DNA from 3 places in the Oceanobacillus phoenicis genome. Region 2 is predicted to be linked to each of the others. Evidence: riboswitches for the same ligand, from Rfam matches in the RefSeq annotation. Region 2 holds a riboswitch; each other region holds the start of a gene.
The links. A riboswitch is a leader RNA that binds a small molecule or an ion and turns the genes downstream of it on or off. The one in region 2 is predicted to bind S-adenosylmethionine.
Positions count from the first base shown of each region.

Region 1: linked by a shared signal. The riboswitch ahead of ABC346_RS05945 (methionine ABC transporter ATP-binding protein) and the one ahead of ABC346_RS08105 (carboxymuconolactone decarboxylase family protein) in region 2 are both predicted to bind S-adenosylmethionine.
Region 3: linked by a shared signal. The riboswitch ahead of ABC346_RS11875 (methionine ABC transporter ATP-binding protein) and the one ahead of ABC346_RS08105 (carboxymuconolactone decarboxylase family protein) in region 2 are both predicted to bind S-adenosylmethionine.

Region 1 is NZ_JBDFME010000001.1:1,106,678-1,113,858, forward strand. Features, by position in the region: gene ABC346_RS05930 (M20 family metallopeptidase) at 391-1,590, opposite strand; gene ABC346_RS05935 (MetQ/NlpA family ABC transporter substrate-binding protein) at 1,610-2,479, opposite strand; gene ABC346_RS05940 (methionine ABC transporter permease) at 2,507-3,169, opposite strand; gene ABC346_RS05945 (methionine ABC transporter ATP-binding protein) at 3,159-4,184, opposite strand; SAM riboswitch class I at 4,287-4,401, opposite strand; gene ABC346_RS05950 (YxcD family protein) at 4,528-4,827, opposite strand; gene ABC346_RS05955 (S66 family peptidase) at 5,018-6,052, opposite strand; gene ABC346_RS05960 (response regulator transcription factor) at 6,459-7,088, opposite strand; gene ABC346_RS05965 (sensor histidine kinase) at 7,094-7,181, opposite strand, start outside.
Region 2 is NZ_JBDFME010000001.1:1,604,855-1,612,035, reverse strand. Features, by position in the region: gene ABC346_RS08115 (sodium:solute symporter family transporter) at 1-740, opposite strand, end outside; gene ABC346_RS08110 (LLM class flavin-dependent oxidoreductase) at 921-2,291, opposite strand; gene ABC346_RS08105 (carboxymuconolactone decarboxylase family protein) at 2,352-3,017, opposite strand; SAM riboswitch class I at 3,301-3,409, opposite strand; gene ABC346_RS08100 (hypothetical protein) at 4,050-4,355, opposite strand; gene ABC346_RS08095 (PTS sugar transporter subunit IIC) at 4,423-5,700, opposite strand; gene ABC346_RS08090 (PTS sugar transporter subunit IIB) at 5,724-6,032, opposite strand; gene ABC346_RS08085 (PTS lactose/cellobiose transporter subunit IIA) at 6,194-6,508, shown strand; gene ABC346_RS08080 (hypothetical protein) at 6,641-7,181, shown strand, end outside.
Region 3 is NZ_JBDFME010000001.1:2,397,249-2,404,429, forward strand. Features, by position in the region: gene ABC346_RS11845 (metallophosphoesterase) at 1-180, shown strand, start outside; tRNA gene ABC346_RS11850 (tRNA-Gly) at 362-435, shown strand; tRNA gene ABC346_RS11855 (tRNA-Arg) at 442-515, shown strand; gene ABC346_RS11860 (hypothetical protein) at 654-1,115, shown strand; gene phaZ (intracellular short-chain-length polyhydroxyalkanoate depolymerase) at 1,242-2,120, shown strand; gene ABC346_RS11870 (methyl-accepting chemotaxis protein) at 2,736-4,733, shown strand; SAM riboswitch class I at 5,044-5,148, shown strand; gene ABC346_RS11875 (methionine ABC transporter ATP-binding protein) at 5,210-6,226, shown strand; gene ABC346_RS11880 (methionine ABC transporter permease) at 6,213-6,878, shown strand; gene ABC346_RS11885 (MetQ/NlpA family ABC transporter substrate-binding protein) at 6,900-7,181, shown strand, end outside.

The DNA.
Region 1 (7,181 bases), 500 kb from region 2:
AAATGGTTCTTCAAGCTCTGTTATTCTTAGCAGGAGTCGCTTTCTTCCATTACAATCAAAGCGAAGTTATTACTATAATCCGAACAAGGTAGTTTTTAAATGAAACTTAACAATTATGAAATTGAGACAAAAAGATGTATGATATTCAGAATAAGCGTAAGAAATATACGAAGACTCCTTGAAAATACAAATCGATTTTCTGCGTGCGATGTAATGTTGTCGAAGTCTTCTTTGTCCTGTAGGAAGCAGGCCTAGTTGAGACCCCCGAATGCGTAGCATCCGGAGGCTCAGCAGCCGCCTTAGGATAAGCGCTGTATATTTCTGAAGCGGGTTATTAAAATTAATTCATTCGGATTTGTCTTTTGAATATATACTTTGCCACATATTTTTTTATTGTTTTTCAGCCAGTCCTTGTTCATGTGACTGACGTACTCTGTGAAGGAGTTCGCTGTCTGTTAATAAACGGTATCCCGTAGAAGCTAGGGCTTTAGCTCCTGTTATAATAGCTTCGTTACCAGCGTCCGATTTTGCGGCTTCTCTAAACTCGACTGTGTGCCCAATTAAATTATCTTCACCAATTTTAATATGGCCATGGGCGGTCGGTACTTCGTAGCTAATGTTACCTGCATCTGTCGAGCCTTTTCCTTTCTTTTGCTCTGTAACAACGGTTTCACCTTGTTTTTCTAACTCTTTCTTTAAAACATTGTCTAGTGTATTTGTAAGCACAAAATCTTTTACTTCATTTTGGAATCGTTCCACTTTAACAGTTGAACCAGTAGCAAGTGCCGCACCTTTTGCGATAGCACGGACTTTTTCAGCAGTTTCCTCCGTTTTGACCCAAGATTCAGCTCTAATATAAAAACGAGCTGCTGCATATTCTGGTATAATATTTGGAGCATCTCCGCCATGTGTTATAATGCCATGAATTCGAACATCACTTGAAAGTTGTTGGCGTAGAGCGTTAATTCCATTAAATAGTTGAATAACAGCGTCTAATGCATTGATCCCTTTTTCTGGAGCTCCAGATGCATGAGCAGGCTTCCCATAGAAATGGAATTCTAAAGGATCTACTGCTAATGTTTCACTTGTTAAACTTGTTTTTCCGGATGGATGGAGCATAAGTGCCACATCAATATCTTTTAAAAGACCATGTTTTACAAAACTACCTTTAGCGCTTCCGTTTGGGCCACCTTCTTCAGCAGGTGTACCTAATACCACGACACGGCCTGCAGTTTCTGAAAGGGATTCAGCTAAGCCGATAGCAGCTGCAACGCTGGTTGTACCAATAATATTGTGTCCACAAGCATGCCCGATTCCAGGGAGCGCATCATACTCTGCGAGAAAAGCAATCGTTGGACCTTCTTTGCCACTATCTTTGGATGCGAAAAAGGACGTCTTATGTCCTGCAACTGCTGATTCAACAGTGAAACCTGCATTTTCTAGTGTTTGGATTAACTTCGAACTTGCATAAAATTCTTCATTTCCAATCTCTGGCTGTGCATGAATGTCCTGACTAATTTGAATATATTTGTCTTTATTTTCCTCGATATTTTGAAAGATAGCTTCTTGACGTGATTGAACAATACTCATTTTGTTTCCTCCTCATGTATTATTGTTGTTTTTTTAATTGTTCAAAGGCTTTATCTAACTGTTCTTGCGTTAATTTCACTAAGAAAGACCCACCGTTGGTATCATCTTTAATGGCTTGCTCAATATCCTCTTCTTGATATAGTTCTACGATACGCTGGTAAACTTCATTATCTTTGTCTTCTGCACGTGTTGCGATAATATTGACGTAAGGGTGTGTTGCTTCTCCATCTGCATCTTCAATATAAATTGGATCTTCACCTGGTTCAAAGCCTGCTTGACCAGCTACACCATTGTTGATCACAGATGCAGCGACATCTGGCAGTACATGGGCAGTTTGTTGTGCTGTCATTGGAATGATTTCTAAATTCAACGGGTTTTCTTCTATTTGCGAAGGGTCACCGAACATTCCAAAATTATCATTTAATGTAAGTAATCCGGCACTCTCTAATACGCGTAAGGAGCGAGCTTGGTTAGATGGATCATCTGGAATGGCAATTTTGTCTCCTTCTTGCAATTCAGAAACATCACTGATCTTTTCGGAATATAATCCAATTGGTGCAAGAACAGTAGATCCAATGGGAACAATGTCTTCACCACTTTCCTTCACATATTGCCCTAAGAAAGCAATGTGTTGGAAAGCATTGATATCAATATCTCCCTGAGCTAAGGCGTTGTTCGGCAATGTATAATCAGCAAACTCGATAAGTTCGATGTTGATTCCTTCTTCTGCTGCTTTTTCTTTAAGAAGGGGCCATTGAACTCCATCGGCACCATTTACTCCAATTTTTACAGTAACTTCATCATCTCCAGCTTTTGCCTCATCACTTCCACAAGCTGCTAAAAATAATATAAAACTGAATAATGCTAGTAAAATAAATGATTTTCTCATATGATACTCCTCCTAATATAGTTTGATTTAACGACGCATAATTTTTTTGGAAATAGTATTACCGAGCCATTGAGCTACTTGAACCATAATGATAAGTATGATTACGGTGACGAGCATAACGCTGCCGTCGAATCGCTGATAGCCATATGTCATCGCGATATGTCCAAGACCACCGCCACCAACTGTACCTGCTACAGCAGAGAAGTCGATTAACGAAATAGATACAAATGTAAGTCCTAGAATTAATGGTCCTAGCGCTTCGGGAATTAATACAGTGGAAATAATTTTTACTGGACTGGCACCCATTGCTTTAGCAGCTTCGATAACTCCAGGGTCGATGCTAACGAGATTATTTTCTACTACTCTAGCAATTGTAAAACTAGCAACAATTGTCATCGGGAAGATTGCGGCAGCAGTTCCTATTGTCGTGCCAATGACGAGTCTGGTAACTTGTGAGATTGCTACTAGAAAAATGATAAATGGGATAGGACGAATGATATTAATAATAAAGTTCAATACGTTAAAGATAATCTTGTTTTCTAATATGTTGTTTTCACGTGTCACAAATAGTAATAAACCCATGCATATACCTAGAATGGAACCAAAAAATAAAGTTGCGGTGACCATGAGCAATGTTTCTCCGGTTGCCTCTACAATTCGTGGCCAAAATGTACTCCAATCAACTCCCATGTGTATACACCTCCTCCATATCAACAATCGTTTCTAATTCATGAATAACTTGTTGAACTTGCTGTTCGTCTCCTCCAAAAGAGACAATGAGATTTCCAAATAATTTTTCCTGTAGTTCCCGGACAGATCCATATACGATATTAAAGTCGATGTTATGTTTCCGCGTTATACTCGATAAGATAGGGTCAGTGGCTCTTTCGCCTTTAAATAAAACACGATAAAGATTACCTCCACCAGCTTCCGTCCATTCTTTTAGCACCTTCTCAGATGGAAGTTCTTGTTGTACTGAACGAATAAATCGTTTAGTTGTTTCGTGAGAAGGGTTTGTAAAGGTATCAAACACGTTCCCATGCTCAATGACTTTGCCTTCTTCCATAACAGCCACTTTGTCACATATCGATTGAATAACTCCCATTTCATGGGTGATAAGTAGAATGGTTATACTTAAATCTCGATTTACTCTTTTTAATAATTTCAAGATATCCGATGTTGTATTTGGATCTAAAGCAGAGGTTGCTTCATCACATATTAAAATATCGGGGGATGTGGCGAGAGCTCTTGCAATACCAACGCGTTGCTTTTGGCCACCTGATAACTGATCTGGGTAATCTTTTGCTTTATCGGATAAACCGACGAATTGTAGTAGTTCAGAAACCCTTTTGTTTACTTCACTTTTTGATGTACCCGCAAGTTTAAGCGGGTATGCAATATTTCCAGCGACTGTCCGTGATTGGAATAAATTGAAGTTTTGAAAGATCATTCCTATATTTCTTCTGCGCTCCCGTAATTGCTTGGCGGATAATTTACCAACATCTGTTCCTTGGATATGTACCGATCCCTCGGTGGGCCGTTCGAGCATATTTACTAATCGAAGCAAAGTGCTTTTTCCGGCGCCGCTGAATCCGATGATTCCATAAATATCTCCTTTCTCAATCGTTAGAGAGACTTCTTTTACAGCCTCCACTTTTCTTTTTCCAAGTGTGAATGTTTTAGTTACATTCTGAAATTCAATCATGTCTTAACCCCTCACCAAATGATAAAATAAAAAATCCCTCTTTTCTTGAAAGACAAGAAAAGAGGGATTCTAAACCATATGTATAGATGTAGAAGCCATCATTTCTCATCTTCCAAATGCTAATTGCATTTGCAGGAATTGGCACAGTATTCTTTAACAAAAGAATCCGCTGCCGAGATGTCATAGGGCCTGATCCCTCAATCTCTCTAGATAAGAAAAAACGTAAAATATTTAGTTGTTATATTGAAAGTAATTCTAGAGGATAAATTAAATTAAGTCAATATGGTTTTAAAAATAAAATTATTCTGATAAATATTCCGAGTATAGCAAATGTGAACTTATACTAATCATCTTCACTCCGGAGTCTTGCATAAATACCATTTGTCCGATTTAAATCAAGCTTTAGTCCAGCATATGGATTTGCATGTAAATTTTCTTTAATCCATTCTCGTAGAGCGGAAATAATATGTTTTGTTACAATTTCTTGTTTGCCGAATACAGTGGTTATTTCTGCAGAGAAACCGGAATAATCATCATAAAAAAGTTCAACTTTAACTTCACCTGGCTCGATTTCTCGTTGTCGAGCAATATATATACATACAGCAAGAATGATATCTTCTTCGGGAATGATTAGCTTCGTCACTTCCAAAGCTCCTCTTCTTTTTGATGTTGATTTTGTAGTAATAACTTCTCTGCAAACTTCCTCATCATCTAAGCTCCCTTTTCTATGAAGTCGGTCACCTTATTTTACTATAATTATGTCAAATTTATGAAGTGAAACGATTTATTAGTAATAGAAAATATTTTCTGATTAGTATATACGATTCACCGATTTATTCCTGCACAGCGCTTTCCATAATAGAGAAAGTAGCTTGATTACAGTTAATTCCTGCCATACGACCAAATGGAAGTGTTGCTTTTGGTTCACTATGCCCGAAACTTACATTATAAAGAACAGGTAGTGTGGATAGACCATTTTCTTTTAATACATTTGTAATAACTTGTTTATATTCTTCGTAATAGGTTTCTCCATGCGGTTTTGCAAAGATAATTCCATTCGCACTTTGAAGTATGCCCTGTGTAGCATAATTTTGTAACCAACGAGCGAGAAGATCCGGTTTCGGTTCTTCCTCAGAAGTTTCAATAAATAATATGGTATCTTTCCAGTGTTCGATTTCTGGCCAAAGCTTCGTCCCTTTTATACTTTCCAAGGAGTCAATACATCCACCAATTAAACGTCCTTGTATAATACCTTCTCCTTGTAGAATCTCATACGGTTTATTAGGGTAGGTCGTTCGCTTCGTGTCTTTATTTTTAATATCCCATTCTAGGAAATCACTTGTCCAACGCTCAGGTGGTTCGATATCTCCAATTACTTCGTTCGAGAATAATGTTTTATGGATATGTTTGATAGTGAACGGATCCATTTCTACATTCTCAGCGAAATCAACCATGATAGATGGTCCATAAAAGGAGGATATTCCTGCTTTATAACAGAAGAAATGAGATATAGTTGTATCCGAATACCCTAAGAATATTTTAGGATTTTTGTGAATCACATCGAAATCAATATATGGTAATAGACGAATACTATCGTCACCGCCTATGTTAGAAATAATTGCTTTTATTTCTGGATCCTCAAAAGCATCCATTAGATCTTTTGCACGAGCCTCTGGATGTGCATGAAGATATGTTTCTCCTTTTAAACTATTGGGAGTGGGAATCACTTGTAAACCAAATACCTCTTCTAAACGTTTAACTCCTTGATCATAACGCCATTGTAAGTTCTCTTCACCAGCACCTCCCCATGAAAGGGAAATGGTTGCAACTTTATCTCCTGCTTTTAATCTTGGTGGTTTGATTAGCATTTGGATACAACTCCTTTTTTATTTGGGATAGCTAGTATCTCTAAGTTTACCTAATAGAATCAATTTCATAATTAATATCTTTGGTGTAAAATCCTAATATTGCATTGTTTGATTTCCATTTCAGACGGACGCTTTTTAGCAGGTATGGCCTCAGCTAACTTGAAAAGAAGATCACTTTTCAAGTGGATCTTCAGATCGTACTGTTCCTGCAGGAGTCGCCATCTTCCATTACAATCAAAGCCAAGAATTTCTTGTAATCGGAACATTATTATATAAAACATCAAAAAACGTTCGTTTTCCAATAAAACTTAGCAATGATGTAATTGATTCAATAACATATCGTACTCATTTTTGTTTTACAAAAAAAGACAACAATTTTCTTTAGGTTTTGGTAGCAACCAATTAATCACTCAACGTGGTGTTTTACAGCGAATAACGCAGCTTGTGTGCGATCGGAAAGGTTTAATTTCGATAAGATTTTATTGATATGCGTTTTTACTGTCTTTTCTGTAATAAATAATGAAATAGCAATTTCCTTATTACTTTTCCCTTTAGCGATTTCTTTTAATACTTCTATTTCACGATTGGTTAATGTATTTAAACGATACGATGGGTGATGGATAGAATTGACGGGCATTAAATGATTGGTAACTTTTGGATGCAGTTGAGTTTGTCCGTCCATAAGAGAAATAATACTTCTAATTAGATCGTCTGGTTGAATATCCTTTAATTGATACCCTGAAGCGCCGGCTTCTAATGCAGGTATGACATGGTTTTGTTCTGAAAAGCTTGTGAGCATAAGTATTTTTACTTCGGGGTATAATGAACGGATTTTTCTTGTTGCCTCAATACCGTTCATGACGGGCATCATTATATCCATTAGTATCACATCGGGTTTTTGGGATTGTGTAAGTTCAACTGCCTCTTGTCCATTAGAAGCTTCACCGACAATTTTAATGGGAGGTTGTGTTTTTAAAAACATAACTAGACCACGTCGAACAACATGATGATCATCCGCTATTAATACTTTAATCAAGTTTGTTATTCCTCCTTTACAAATGGGATAGTAACTTGAATAAAAGTTCCCATGCCGACTTTAGTTGTAACCTGAAATTTGCCCCCAATTTCT
Region 2 (7,181 bases):
AACCCACTATAAAATGGACTACCGGCAGCAGTCGGAGCAGTTAATGCAGGATCAGCATTATTTAATTGTCCAGTTAGGTTGTCTAAAGTTCCCCATCCTCCTCCAATTGTCCAGAAAAGAGAGATAAAAAGTAGAACGGAAATAACGGACATCACAATACCTTGAATCCCATCTGTAATCAATTGTGCATACGCTCCACCCATACTAATATATAAAATTGTCAATGTGACTCCAAACAGGATTCCCCAATAATATGGAATTCCTATAATTGTTTCAAACATCGTTGCTAATCCTACGTTTTGGGCAACAATATAATAGATGTTAAATAGAATTAATAACGCTACAATCACTTGTAAGGCTTTACTATTATATCGATTGCCTAGCCATTGTGGTAGTGTTAAACTACCTTCATTCTTTTGACCCTGTTTCCAAAACTTTTTCGTTATAAGCAATAGGCCAATCCATGTGACTCCAAAACATCCTAATGTATACCAAAGTACAGATGTACCATACATATACGCCCAGCCAGGAACACCTATAAATAAATTAGCACTAGAATAGGTTGCTCCAAAACTAATTCCAATTATCCATGGACTTACCTTACCTTTAGCAATGGAAAAACCCTTCATGGAACGACTATATTTAGCTCCACGTTTACCAAACCAAGTGATGAGCAAAAAATAACCGACCATACATGCTCCGATGATCCACGCAAGAGTCGTTTGATTATCTGTCAGCATTCGTATCCTCCTTCGTTCCCTTTGGGTAGATTTTATTCCAGACAATCAAGCCAATTATCCAGAAAACGACAACTCCAATAAAATAAAATGTGATCATCTGCTTTTCCACTCCCTTTTTCCGAACTTAATGTAAATGAAGGTCTTCATGTCAACGAAAGTGGCATGATTTTTGTTTTCCCATTAATTGCGAACTGTACCAAGTTGCTTCGCTATATGGTTTTCTGACAAACGTTGCTTCCCTTTCCCAAAGAAATTTTCACGTAATGTAGTGCCTTCATACTCCTTGCGATAGATACCGCGTTCTTGTAACACCGGAACTACATGATCAACAAAATCACGGAACGTATCCGGAGAAGTTGCTAATGCAACATTAAATCCATCTATATCACCTTCAATTGCCCACTTTTCAATTTGATCAGCAATCTGTTCTGGAGTACCAACAAACTTTGGACATCCATTTCCAAGGCCATGATTTTTTATTGCCTCACGTAATGTCCATTTACGATGCGGATCCTTCGTATACAAGTCTAGATTTCCTTGGACTGCTTCTGTTTCAATATCTTCAATATATTGATCTGGATCATACTCGGAAAAGTCAATTCCTGTATGTCCTGAAAGTAAGGAGGCAGTACCCTCATAGCTAATATGATTTACGAAGTCCTCATACTTCGCAATCGCCTCTGCTTCTGTTGAACCAACTATCGGTAACATCATTGGAAATATCTTAACGTCATCTTTATTTCTACCTTTTTCTTGAGCACGTTGACGAATGTCAGCTGAATAATTTTTCAACGATTCAATGGATGTTTGCTTTGTAAAAACTGCTTCCGCATGTTTCGCTGCAAAATCTCTTCCTTTTGGTGATGCTCCAGCTTGAAATAATACTGGTGTTCGTTGCGGTGAAGGTTCAATTAAATGCGGTCCTGGCAAATTAAAAAACTCCCCGCTATGATTAATCAAACGAACTTTCTCTGGGTCAGCAAAAGCATCATTTGCACGATCATAAATTATCGCATCCTCATCCCAGCTATGCTCCCAAAGCTTATATACTACATCTAAAAATTCATCTGCTCGATTGTAACGTAATTCTTTTGGCAACCGTTCCGTTAGCCCCATATTGACAGCTTCACTTTCTAGATAGGAGGTTACAACATTCCAACCAACTCTCCCATCTGTTAAATGATCTAATGTAGAAAGTTGTCGTGCCAAAACATACGGTTGAGCATAGGTTGTAGAAATCGTTGGCGCAAAACCTAGATGCTCAGTCACTGCAGCCATTGCTGTAATTGGTAGTAAAGGGTCATGTGCAGGAAGTTGAACTGCACCTCTTGCTGCTGCATCATGACTTTTCCCATAGACACTATACGTCCCTAACACATCAGCAATAAATAATGAGTCAAATTTACCACGCTCTAAAATTTGTGCGATTTCCGTCCAATAGTTTAATCGATTATGGTTCGTGCCTTGATCCTTGTCGTGTTTCCATAGACCAGTTGAATGAGGTGAAGGTGAATTTTGCACGAATCCATTTAAATGAATTTGTTTTGCCATATGCTCAACTCCTTGTTGTTATTAATAGAAAGCGTCATTGTTTGGTTATCTAGAAAACTATTATTCATCGTATGCATTTAAAGCATTTACACTATGTGCTAATGCAGAACCCGCTTTAAGAGCGACAGCAACAAAAATTGCTTCTGATAGCTCTTCTTTACTGGCTCCGGCTTCTTTTGCATTTTTCGTATGTGAATCAATACAATATGCACACCCAGTTGTATGAGCAGAAGCCACTGCAATCAACTCTTTCTCCTTCAGGGATAGCTTTCCTCCCTTTAATGCAGCTCCATCAAATTTTATGAAGGCTTTGAAAGCATCTTCACTTGTCTCACCGAGTTCTTTTAATCGATTAAAATAGGAGGCTTTATACAATTCATCATCGCTGTTTCCGTCGTATGCATTTAAGCCATTTACCCCATGTGCTAATGAGGAACCTGCCTTTAATGCTGTAGCAACAAATATCGCTTCTGTCACTTCTTCTTTATCAGCACCTTGCTTTTTCACATTCCCTACATGAAGTTCAATACAATATGGACAACCTGTAATATGAGCAACTGCCACCGCAATTAATTCTTTTTGCTTGACCGAAAGCTTCCCTTCTTCTAATGCTTTGTTATTGAAAGCAAAGAACGAATTAAATACATCTGGTGCAAACTCCTTTAATTCTTGAATTCGACTAAAATACGATTTTTTATAAAGACTCTCTGTTTTTGTAGTTGGCATTATAAACTCTCCTCTTCGTTTTAATTTTTCTTGTGAAATTTCGTTTGTCTGGCTTTACGTCTGTTTCGATCCGCCTCCTAAATGTAGTTAACTTATCAGTTTAGTCATATTTAAAGTTTCATTGTTCCAATTATTCTTTACACCCTTTTAGAAGAAATCAAGAGCGCTGGAGCGGAACGTACTCGGCTGTTTATAGTTATCTCGTTATACACAGCACACCATTTCGTAAAAAGAAAAAACCCTTCCGATGAGGAAGAGTTTCATTTAGTGGGCATAAACACTTTTCTCATCTATCAAGCATAAGCTTGCTGGAATGAGCACCATGTTACTTAACTGTAACTGGTTGCTGCGGGATCCACGGACCAGGTTCCTCCCCCGACTCTTGATAAGGAAAATAAATATGTAGTTGTGTAAGATTTGTATATTAGCATAACGAACCAGCAAATAACTGTCAATAGTTAATTTTCGATTAATTCAATGTAATGTGAAATTTGAATCCATCGGACTATTTTCTCGATGTTTATATTTATTCTGGCTCAGACTTTACTCAGTATTCGGTAGCAGCGGCGGGAATTACCATGTACCCTCATTCGACTGCACAAACTGTAGTTTGGTAACATAACATTATTTTATCTTACCGGGTTTGCTCTCCCGTTCTGATTACGGGAACATAAACCGCGTTTATCTTACCAGATTCCCTCTCCCGTTCTGATTACGGGAACATAAATCGCCTTTATCTTACCAATTCCCTCTCCCGTTCTGATTACGGGAACATAAATCGCCTTTATCTTACCAGATTCCCTCTCCCGTTCTGATTACGGGAACATAGATCACGTTTATCTTACCAGATTCCCTCTCCCGTTCTGATTACGGGAACATAAATCGCCTTTATCTTACCAGATTCCCTCTCCCGTTCTGATTACGGGAACATAAATCGCCTTTATCTTACCAGATTCCCTCTCCCGTTCTGATTACGGGAACATAGAATGACTTGACTCATATATCACTACTTCTAATCCTAATTCACTTTTACTACCCTAGTATGTCGCCTCCGAAAACGAATGTCATTAAGGCACTAGTGACAAATCCAACAACGATTGCTAGAATGATTCTCTTCTTAAAGAGCGGTCGATCAATAGATTTTGCATCTACTTTTGTCAAAACAATAATTCCGCCTAAAGATGCTGAAATTCCTGCACTTAGAAAATATATCAGTGGCTCTGATTGAAAAATAAGTCGCAACAACATAGATAGAATTATCGTTCCAATAAAGAGAGTACCTACAAATATGAATACACCTTTAAAACTGATTTGTGGTATTATTTTAGAACTTCTCAACTTCCTCACTCCCTAAATCAACTTAAGGGATCTCATACAAATAGATACCCTTTGTAGGATGAATATATTAATCTATTGGAGTCGATTCACCATTCTCCATATCTAGCATTTTGCGATCGTACACTTTGAAAAACGGAAGATAAATTCCAATAGAAATTGCGATATTTACAAATACTAGAATGATTGATCGCCAATCCCCTCCTGTGGCTAAATACGCGCCAACTGGTGCCGGCAATGTCCATGGAGCTTTTACAAATGTAGGTGAAACAAGTCCCCACGAAGTTGCGAAATACGCAATAGTTGCTGTAACTAATGGTGTTATGACAAATGGAATTATCAATATAGGATTTAAGACAATCGGCAAACCAAAAATTACTGGCTCATTAATATTAAAAATACTCGGTGCTACAACAGTGCGGCCTAAATTTTTTAAGTACTTTGATCTTGCAAAAAGTAACATGACAATAACGAGACCTAACGTTGCTCCCGATCCCCCAATCCATATAAACCACTGATAAAGAGGTTCTGGAGCAATATGTGGTAATGTATCTGCCCCAGACGCAACAGCTTCTCCATTATTTAATAAATACACTTCCCAAAGCGGACGTGCAACTGAACCAACGACAGAAACCCCATGAATCCCAAAGGACCAAAAAAAGGTAATTAAAAATACAGGAACTAATATGCCAAATAGACTGTCTCCAGCAGTTACAAGTGGGGCCGCCATTCTCTCCACGAGTGCATGTAAATTAACTCCCATTACTACAGTGATCAACGTCATCAGTAAAATAACAATCGCTACTGGAATTAATGCCTCAAAGGAACGACTGACAGAGGCTGGCACTGCTTCAGGGAGCTTAATCGTAATTTCCCGTTGCTTACAAAATCGAAAAATCTCCACCGAAAGTATCGATACAATGATAGTGACAAAGAGACCGCTCCCTCCTAAGTATTGCATTGGTATAACGAATCCAAGTTCTTCTACAACAGAAGGTGTAATAGTAAGTAATAATGAAGCCACCGCAATTTGACCACCGGATAAAGGATCGATCTTATACGATTGGGCGAGATTATACCCTATGCCAAACGCAACATATAAAGACATAATAAACATGGTCATTCGATATGGAATTAATATCTCAGCTGCATGTTCGGTTGCCCACTGCGTAATCATCCATGATTCTGGTAAAGGTGGAAATGCAATAATTAGAAAAAATGACCCAACAATAATAAACGGCAATGATGAAATGACTCCATCACGAATAGCTAATAAATGACGTTGTTCCGCTAACCTTGCCATTGGATTAGATACTTTATGTTCTAAAAAGTTGGTGAACTTTCCCATAGATGTATACCCCTCTCATGATTTTATGATTCTACCAACTCATTCATTGTCTTTAGCAACAATGGTCCGCCGAGTGGAGTATAGGCCTGTGGTGGAATTGCTCCACAAGGAACACCTGCCTCATCTGCTTCTTTCTTAATATGGTCGAATCGATGACGAATTTGTGGGGCTACCATCACTACATCCCAGCCATTCTCTAATTCAGGCGCCACTTCACTAGAACCTATTGCTTTCACATCTAGTTCTTGTCCAATTTTAGCCGCTTCTTTTTTTAGTGTATTAACGACAATCGAACTCGACATCCCACCTGCGCAAACAAATAATACCTTCATCCTCCCACTCCTTTTGTATGATCTTCCTTGGCGCATTATTGTCAATATGGAAAAATCAGTCGCCAACTTTATTTCAAAAATAAATCGTTATTAAAATTTATGAAGCTTGTTCTCATTTTATGATTATTGAAAACATACATAAAAGTAGGAGGGGTGATGTCATGGATTTAGAATTAGAAATTTTTCAATTGATATCAAAAAGTGGAGATGCAAAGGCAATTGCTTATGAGGGACTCCAATTAGCTCAAAATGGAGAATTAGAAACTGCGAGAAAAAAATTAAAAGAAGCCCATAGCACCTTAAATTTGGCACATAATACACAGACTAAACTAATTCAAGCAGAGATTACGGGAGAAAACATTAAAATGTCTTTATTAATGGTTCATGCACAAGATCATCTAATGGCCGCATTGAGTGAGATTTCTCTAATTGAAGAAATGATTAAAATCCTACAACGTTTTGAAAAAACTGAGTGAAAGAAAATATACCTATAGTAACCTAAATGTTGTCTATAGGTATTTCTATATTACATAAAAGTTTAAGGCAACTACTTTTTGGATAAATATAGAAATATAAAATTGGTTAACATAGATAGAGAAGGTGAAAATATGTCTACGTCCACAACTAGAAGTCTAGGTTTAATATCAGCCCCAGGCTATCCAAAAGATATCGCAGCAAGACTTCAGGATGAGCTCCCTAATTTACTACAATATTACGTAGATGAGAATTGTGAATGGGAATTATATTATCTAGAAGATCCATTAACAGGTGCTGGAGATTCATTAGATATTTTAAAAGCTACTAAAGAGATCAAAGAAAATAACAACTGGGACTTTACTGTTTGTCTTACGGATTTGCCTATATTTAAAGAAAAAAGGTTAATCCTTGCAGAAGCGAGTGAAGAAGAAAATATTGCATTAATCAGCCTGCCCAGTCTTGGTTCGACAATGATGATTAGAAGGCTCCGCGAATCGATATTACAACTAGTCAATGAAATGTTTTATGGTAGTGATGATGCAGATAGAGACAAAGCGCAACAACGCATTCAATCGATGAACGATAATCACAAACAATTGAAAAACAAAGACTCGAGACATTTAATTGGGAAGCGTTTCTTCGAGTATCTTTCTCCAATTAAAAGAGAAACGC
Region 3 (7,181 bases), 790 kb from region 2:
GGAGCAGAGAAAATAGGTAATCAATTATTCATTAATCCAGGTAGTATACGAATGCCAAGGAATCGGATTGAAAAAACATATGCTATCCTAGAATGGTCTGACCAACAGTCTGTTTCTGTTAACTTTTATACAGTTGATGGTCAATATTTGAAGGACATGTCATTTACAACATCCATATAAGAATAATCACTGGGACAAAATAGGAGCTTTTGATCAATAATAAAAAAGCGGTATTAAATTTTTTTGTCCCAGCAGTTAATTCTTTTAGAAAACCTGTTGACAAATTCTCTCCACGGTCATATAATATTACTTGTCCGTTAAAAAAGACGGCATACATAATTATTACGTAGAGATAGAGTTTGCGGGTGTAGTTTAATGGTAAAACCTCAGCCTTCCAAGCTGATGACGAGGGTTCGATTCCCTTCACCCGCTCCAATTTTTGTCCCAGTAGCTCAGCTGGATAGAGCAACAGCCTTCTAAGCTGTGGGTCGCAGGTTCGAATCCTGCCTGGGACGTTCCGCGCACAAATCGCGCACAAACACCGTCATATCAACGATAAGACTACCTAACAGTAGCACGTTCACATGGCGGTTTTTTCTTTTTCCAAGGGAGGACGTTGAACGAGCGAGCAGGAAGCCATCGAACATTCGAAGGTGAATCGCAAGAATAAACGAAAATTAATCGGAACACGTGATCGCAAAGTCACACGTACAAATAACGTCCCACATACTCCGGCAACTGTACGGAAAACGAGCGAGCCACTAACTCTACAACAGGCGTTGACTTTATTCTTACGTGCAAAGGAAACGGAGGGTGTACGTCCTCGAACAGTATGCGACTATATTAACCACGTCGGATACTTATCGGACATTATACCGGATACTATACGTGATTATATAACGTATATAAGAACGCAGAAACGCCGTTATGAGAACTCGGAAGGACGTAAAGATAAGACGGTAGGGTTGTCGGTAAATACCCTTAATATCCGCCCTAGAACGATTAGTACGATGGCGAAATTTTGGCACGAGGAAGGGTATCTCGATTATAATCCGATGGAAAACGTCAAGCAAGTTAAGGCCTTTCAAGAGGACGAAGTGCCGGGATTGACATAGAGGAGATAAATAAGGTGAGAATCTGAAAAGGTTCGATAATTCGAAATAAAAATCGACTATTTATAATTACGTTTGATTACAACAATCCTTTACCATAATATGTTAGTAAAGGGAGCTGAGAGTAAGATGCCTAAGAAAAGAGTGAATCTAAATAACGGTGAAGTCATTGCTTATCAGACAAAGGGGTATGGAGAAAAAGTGGTGGTGCTGGTTCATGGTAATATGTGTTCAAGCGAACATTATTCAACATTATTAAACGAAATTGATCCAAAATCATATACGGTTTATGCACTTGATTTAAGAGGTTTTGGCGACAGTACTTACGGTACTCTAATCAAAACAGTTCGTGATTTTTCTAATGACATTCATCAATTTTTAGATTCTATGCATATCAAAAGGATTTTTCTAGTTGGTTGGTCTGCTGGTGGTCCAATTTGCCTGCAATTCGCTATTGATTATCCAGATTTTGTGCAAGGAATGATCCTCTTGAGTTCAGTAAGTCTTAAAGGAGACCCGTTACAAAAGAAAGATCAATTAGGTGCAAGCACTGGAAAATATTATGCTAGTAAAGCTGAGATGGCTCAAGACCCCGAAATATCAATCCCCTCTAAAGCCATTCAAAATAACGATTTTAATACATTAAATAATATGTGGAACATAGGTATTTATACAAATAAGAAGCCTCCTTTGTCTATATCTCAATCATTAATTAGAGAAACAATGAAACAACGAAACCTAGAAGACATTTATTGGGCTCTTGCTCATTTTAATATTTCCGATGAGCATAATGGTTATATTCAAGGCAATGGAAAAATAAAAAGTATACAAGTACCCGTACTGAGCTATTACGGAGAGCAAGATCGGATCATTAAGTTACAGGATGTAAAAAATACAGTTGAGTCACTCCCAAATGCTACACTACGTGTTTTAAAAAATTGTGGACATTCTCCACTAGTAGATAATCTAGATGAAATACTTGTTGGTATTGATGAAATGTTTGGCTAATACTATCTAAATAATTCAATAATTTAAATTGACGGTTTCAATATTATTTTCTTCTGTTTGTTTCTCTTGTATTTTAGAACACTTGATTATAGTAGCATAGATTGGGTGGAGATCCTTATTGCATCGTTGGCTGGAAATAGAAACCGAAGTTAAAGACACCTCAACAAGGGTGTCTTTTTTATATAAAGGGATTATTAACATTTAGGGAGCAACCATTGGCATTTATCTGTCGAAGGGTAAGGGGTTAATAAACAGAGCTGCGAGGTGCTGGTCTACTAAATATATAAAGAGTGTTAAATCATGGCTGGCAATAAGTCGAATGAAGATAAAGTTTCTACACTTGAATGTATGCAATGAGAAAAGTGTTTACTGAACAACAGTTTAAATTCGTTGATGGGTTAAGTTGTTGTAAGTGTAATGGCCCAGTTAATCATTCTTTTACCAAACCGGATGAGGAATTAAATAACAGACGTATGAAACATAAAAGTGGTAATGGTTCTATAATTATTCGACTTTTATGATTATTTTTATTTTTGTATTTGCTGTTAAGTTATAGTGCTTTTGGTCGATATAAAGTTCATAAATGCACAATTACTTATAGCAGGAGGTAACATCTTGAAGAAGATAAAAAGAACCAAGAAATCAATAAGTTTAAGAAATAGATTAATAATAGCGTTTCTTATCATATTATTAATCCCAAGTATTGCAATTGGAGCAACTTCATACCAAAGTGCAAAGAATAAGATTGAGGAAAGTATGTTAGACTCTTCCCAAAAGAGCGTAGAAATAATGAAACAAACAATTGATCAGTTTATGAATGACCAAATGGATAGTATCGAATACTTATCAACTGCAATTGATCCATCGGATATAGAAGATAATGCAGATGAAGCGACAGGAAGAATTTTAGAAAATATGCAAACTGCGAAAGATGTAGCTTTTGAACAAACATATGTAGGGACGGAAACGGGGGAGTTTATGAACTTTCCTACATCCTTTAAAAATCCGCCAGATTATGATCCAAGAGAGCGACCTTGGTATCAACAAGCGATGGACAATCAAGGAGAAGTAATTGTCACAACTCCTTATGTATCGGCTTCTTCTAATCAAGTGGTGGTGACTCTTGCCAAAACTACTTCGAATAATAATGGTGTGGTGGCAGTAAACCTTGAGCTGGCTAGTTTAACAGATATAATTAATTCAGTCACTATCGGAGAAGAAGGGTATTTGTTTCTCTTAGATGAAACACAAAATTATATTAGTCATCCCGATTATGAGGCTGGTGCTGAAGCAACCGAAGATTTTTTCACCAAACTATATGATTCAGAAAGTGGGAAGTTCAGCTATCTTTTTGAAGGTGACGAAAAACAATTAGCATTTGCTACAAGTGAGATTACAGGTTGGAAGATAGCGGGGGCTATGTTTAATAGTGAGATTTCATCTAATGTGAGTCCAATTTTAAACACGACAATATTTGTTATTACAATCGCATTAGTACTTGGTGGAGTATTAATTATATTTATTATTCGCTCCATTTCTAAACCGATTTATCACCTTGTAAGTGCAAGTAACACAATAAGTCATGGAGACCTAAGCGATGAGGTAAACTTATATAGAAATGATGAATTAGGTACACTTGCACAATCATTCAATAAAATGCGAGAAAACTTGAATGGAATTATACTGCAAGTAAGAGATAAATCTAATCATTTAGCGTCTTCTGCAGAACAATTGAATGCAAGTACAGAACAAAATACTTCAGCAACAGAACAAATTTCTTCATCTGTACAAGAAGTAGCTGAGGGGATGAGTAATCTAAATAACAATATAACGCAAAGTTCCAAATTAGCTAAGGAAATGACGGATTCTATTCATACTATTGAATCAAGTTCGAAAGAGGTTTCAAATACAGTTACCAATACCATATCAGCTGTTAATGAAGGAAATAAAGCACTGAATACGACAATAGGTCAAATGAAATTTATCAAAGAGAATACACATCAACTATCGAATAATATAGAAGGTTTAGGAAATCAATCAGAAGAAATTAGTAAAATTATTGATGTTATAACAGATATTTCCGAGCAAACAAACTTATTAGCCCTAAATGCTGCAATCGAAGCAGCAAGAGCTGGAGAGCATGGGAAAGGGTTTGCTGTTGTAGCTGATGAAGTAAGAAAACTTGCTGAGATGTCTTCTCAATCAGCAGAACAAATTAAGACAATGATTAGTGCAATTCAGTCGGAAACAGCCAATACAGTGAGTTCGATGAAAGCTGCAACAACAGAAGTTGAAAAAGGAATTACCATTGCACATAATGCGGATCAATCATTTTCTACAATTACTGGTTATGTTGACTCCATAACGAATCAAATTATGAGTGTAACTACTGAAGTTGAAGAAATTTCAACTGCAACTAAACAATTTACTTCTATATTTGAAGGGGTAGCTTCTATTGGTGATACAGTTTCAGATGAGGCGGAAAATGTTTCAGCATCCACACAAGAACAACTCGCTTCTATGGAAGAAATTACAAATTCAGCATCTGATTTAACACTTGTAGCTGAAGAATTACAACAGTTAGTAGAGAATTTTAAACTGTCTAAAAATTAAACAACACATCATAAAACACTAGCGCGAGGGGGGCTCTAAATTATGTTAAGAGCCTCATTCTCATTATAGCTATTATACTCATACGTTTTTCTACGAATTTGGAACCGAGGAAGTAATTGAAAGTTACTTAAAAGTATATAATCTCTTACAGCTAGATATAATTGACGATTAGTAATATGGTATGGTTAGTATCAATGGAACTTGGTTTAACTGTATCTCTTTAATCACTAGATAAAAATATATAATCATATTGACAAATCAGGATTATCAGATTATGATTATTCTTATTATTTTTAATTTAAAATTGAATAACTTATCCAGAGTGACGGAGGGATCAGGACCGATGATGTCACAGCAACCTACCTTTAAGGAGTGGTGCTTCTTCCTGCAGAATTTTTATTCTGAAAGATAAGGTGATGATATGTAAAAACCTTCTTTCGGAATGAAAGAAGGTTTTTTGATGGAGTGTGTTGTGGATGATCCAGTTGGAAAATATCGAGAAATACTATGAAACTAAAAAGAAAAGAGTAATTGGGGTAGATCAAGTTTCCCTTGATATCAATGAAGGGGAAATATATGGCATTGTTGGATATAGCGGTGCAGGTAAAAGTACGCTTTTACGGTGTATTAATGTACTGGAAAGACCAACAAAAGGTAGAGTGATTGTCGATGGCATTGACTTGTTAGATTTAAACAGTAAACAGTTACGCAAGGCAAGGCAATCCATGGGGATGATTTTTCAAGGATTCTATTTAGTATCTTCCAAAACAGTGGTGGAAAATGTCTCATTTGCACTAAAGGCAGCTGGGATTGGCAAGTTGGAGCGGAATAAGAGGACTCTGGAACTATTGAAATTAGTGGGAATAGAAGATAAAGCAAATCAATATCCTTCTCAATTAAGTGGTGGACAAAAGCAACGGGTTAGTATAGCAAGAGCACTTGCAAACAATCCAAAAGTGTTACTTTGTGATGAGGCGACATCGGCATTAGACCCTAGTACAACTAAATCAATCTTAAAACTTTTAAAGAGAATAAATGAAGAAATGGGTATCACTATTGTCATCATAACCCATGAGATGGAAGTAGTAAAAGAAATTTGTGATCGTTGCGCCGTGATGCAAGATGGTAAAGTCATTGAAAAAGGAAAGACATATGACATTTTTGCGAATCCAGTTGAGAGATTAACGAAAGATTTTATCCAGACAGTTCTAGATTTTCAATTACCGGAAGCTTTGTTAAAGCAATGCACTGGAACACTACTTAAACTTCAATTTCGTGGAGATATAGCTGCTGAATCAGTCGTATCTGATATGTTACAACAACATAAGATAAGCGGAAATATTCTTCACGGAAAAGTAGAATACATAAAAGATAAACCATTAGGTGTTTTCATTATGGAGGTAAACGGAGAATCCTCTGAAATAAGTAGTGCTATTGGTTACTTAGAAGAACGCTTGAAGCAAGTGGAGGTGATTCAATATGCATCTCGCTAGTATTTTTGATATACTTCCTGAGCTAAACCAAGCTTTCTTAGAGACCATGTTGATGGTTGGTCTTGGTTTACTTGTTGCATTAATTATTGGACTGCCTATTGGCATTCTATTATATGTCACAGACCAAGGTTTATTTTTAGAAAATAGACTAATTAAATCTACGTTAGGTATTGTCGTTAATTTAATTCGTTCGATTCCATTTATTATACTACTTGTATTTTTACTTCCATTTACAAAATGGTTAGTCGATACAACAACAGGTCCATTAGCAGCATCCGTATCATTATCTGTTGCAGCTATTCCTTTCTATGCAAGAATCGTAGAATCTGCTGCAAGAGAAATTGACCGTGGGGTGATTGAAGCTGCAATTGCAACAGGAGCATCGCCTTGGTTAATTATTAAAGATATTGTTTATCCAGAAGCAAAACCTGGTTTTATTAGTGGACTTACTATAACGGCAATCAGTTTAGTCGGATATTCAGCTATGGCTGGTACTGTTGGAGGAGGCGGTATCGGTGATTTAGCAATTCGGTATGGATATTATCGATATGATGATACCGTGATGTTTACAACAGTTATTGTTCTTATTGTACTAGTGCAATTCATTCAATATTTAGGTGATTTTATTGCAAAGAGTGTAAATAAAAGATAGAGAATGGAGAAGTGAATTAATATGAAGTGGAAATTATTCTTAGTCATTTTAGTTAGTGTTACAATATTGGCAGCCTGCGGTAGCGAAGAAGTTGAAGGTGGAGATGGGGAAAAGAAAACAATTGAATTTGGCGCAACTGTCGGCCCTTATAGTGATATGGTTATAGACGCAATTGCACCATTACTAGAAGAAATGGGTTATGAAGTGAATAATACAGAGTTTACGGATTACGTTCAACCGAATAATGCATTACATAATGGGGATATTGATGCTAATCTTTTTCAGCATAAAATTTATTATGAA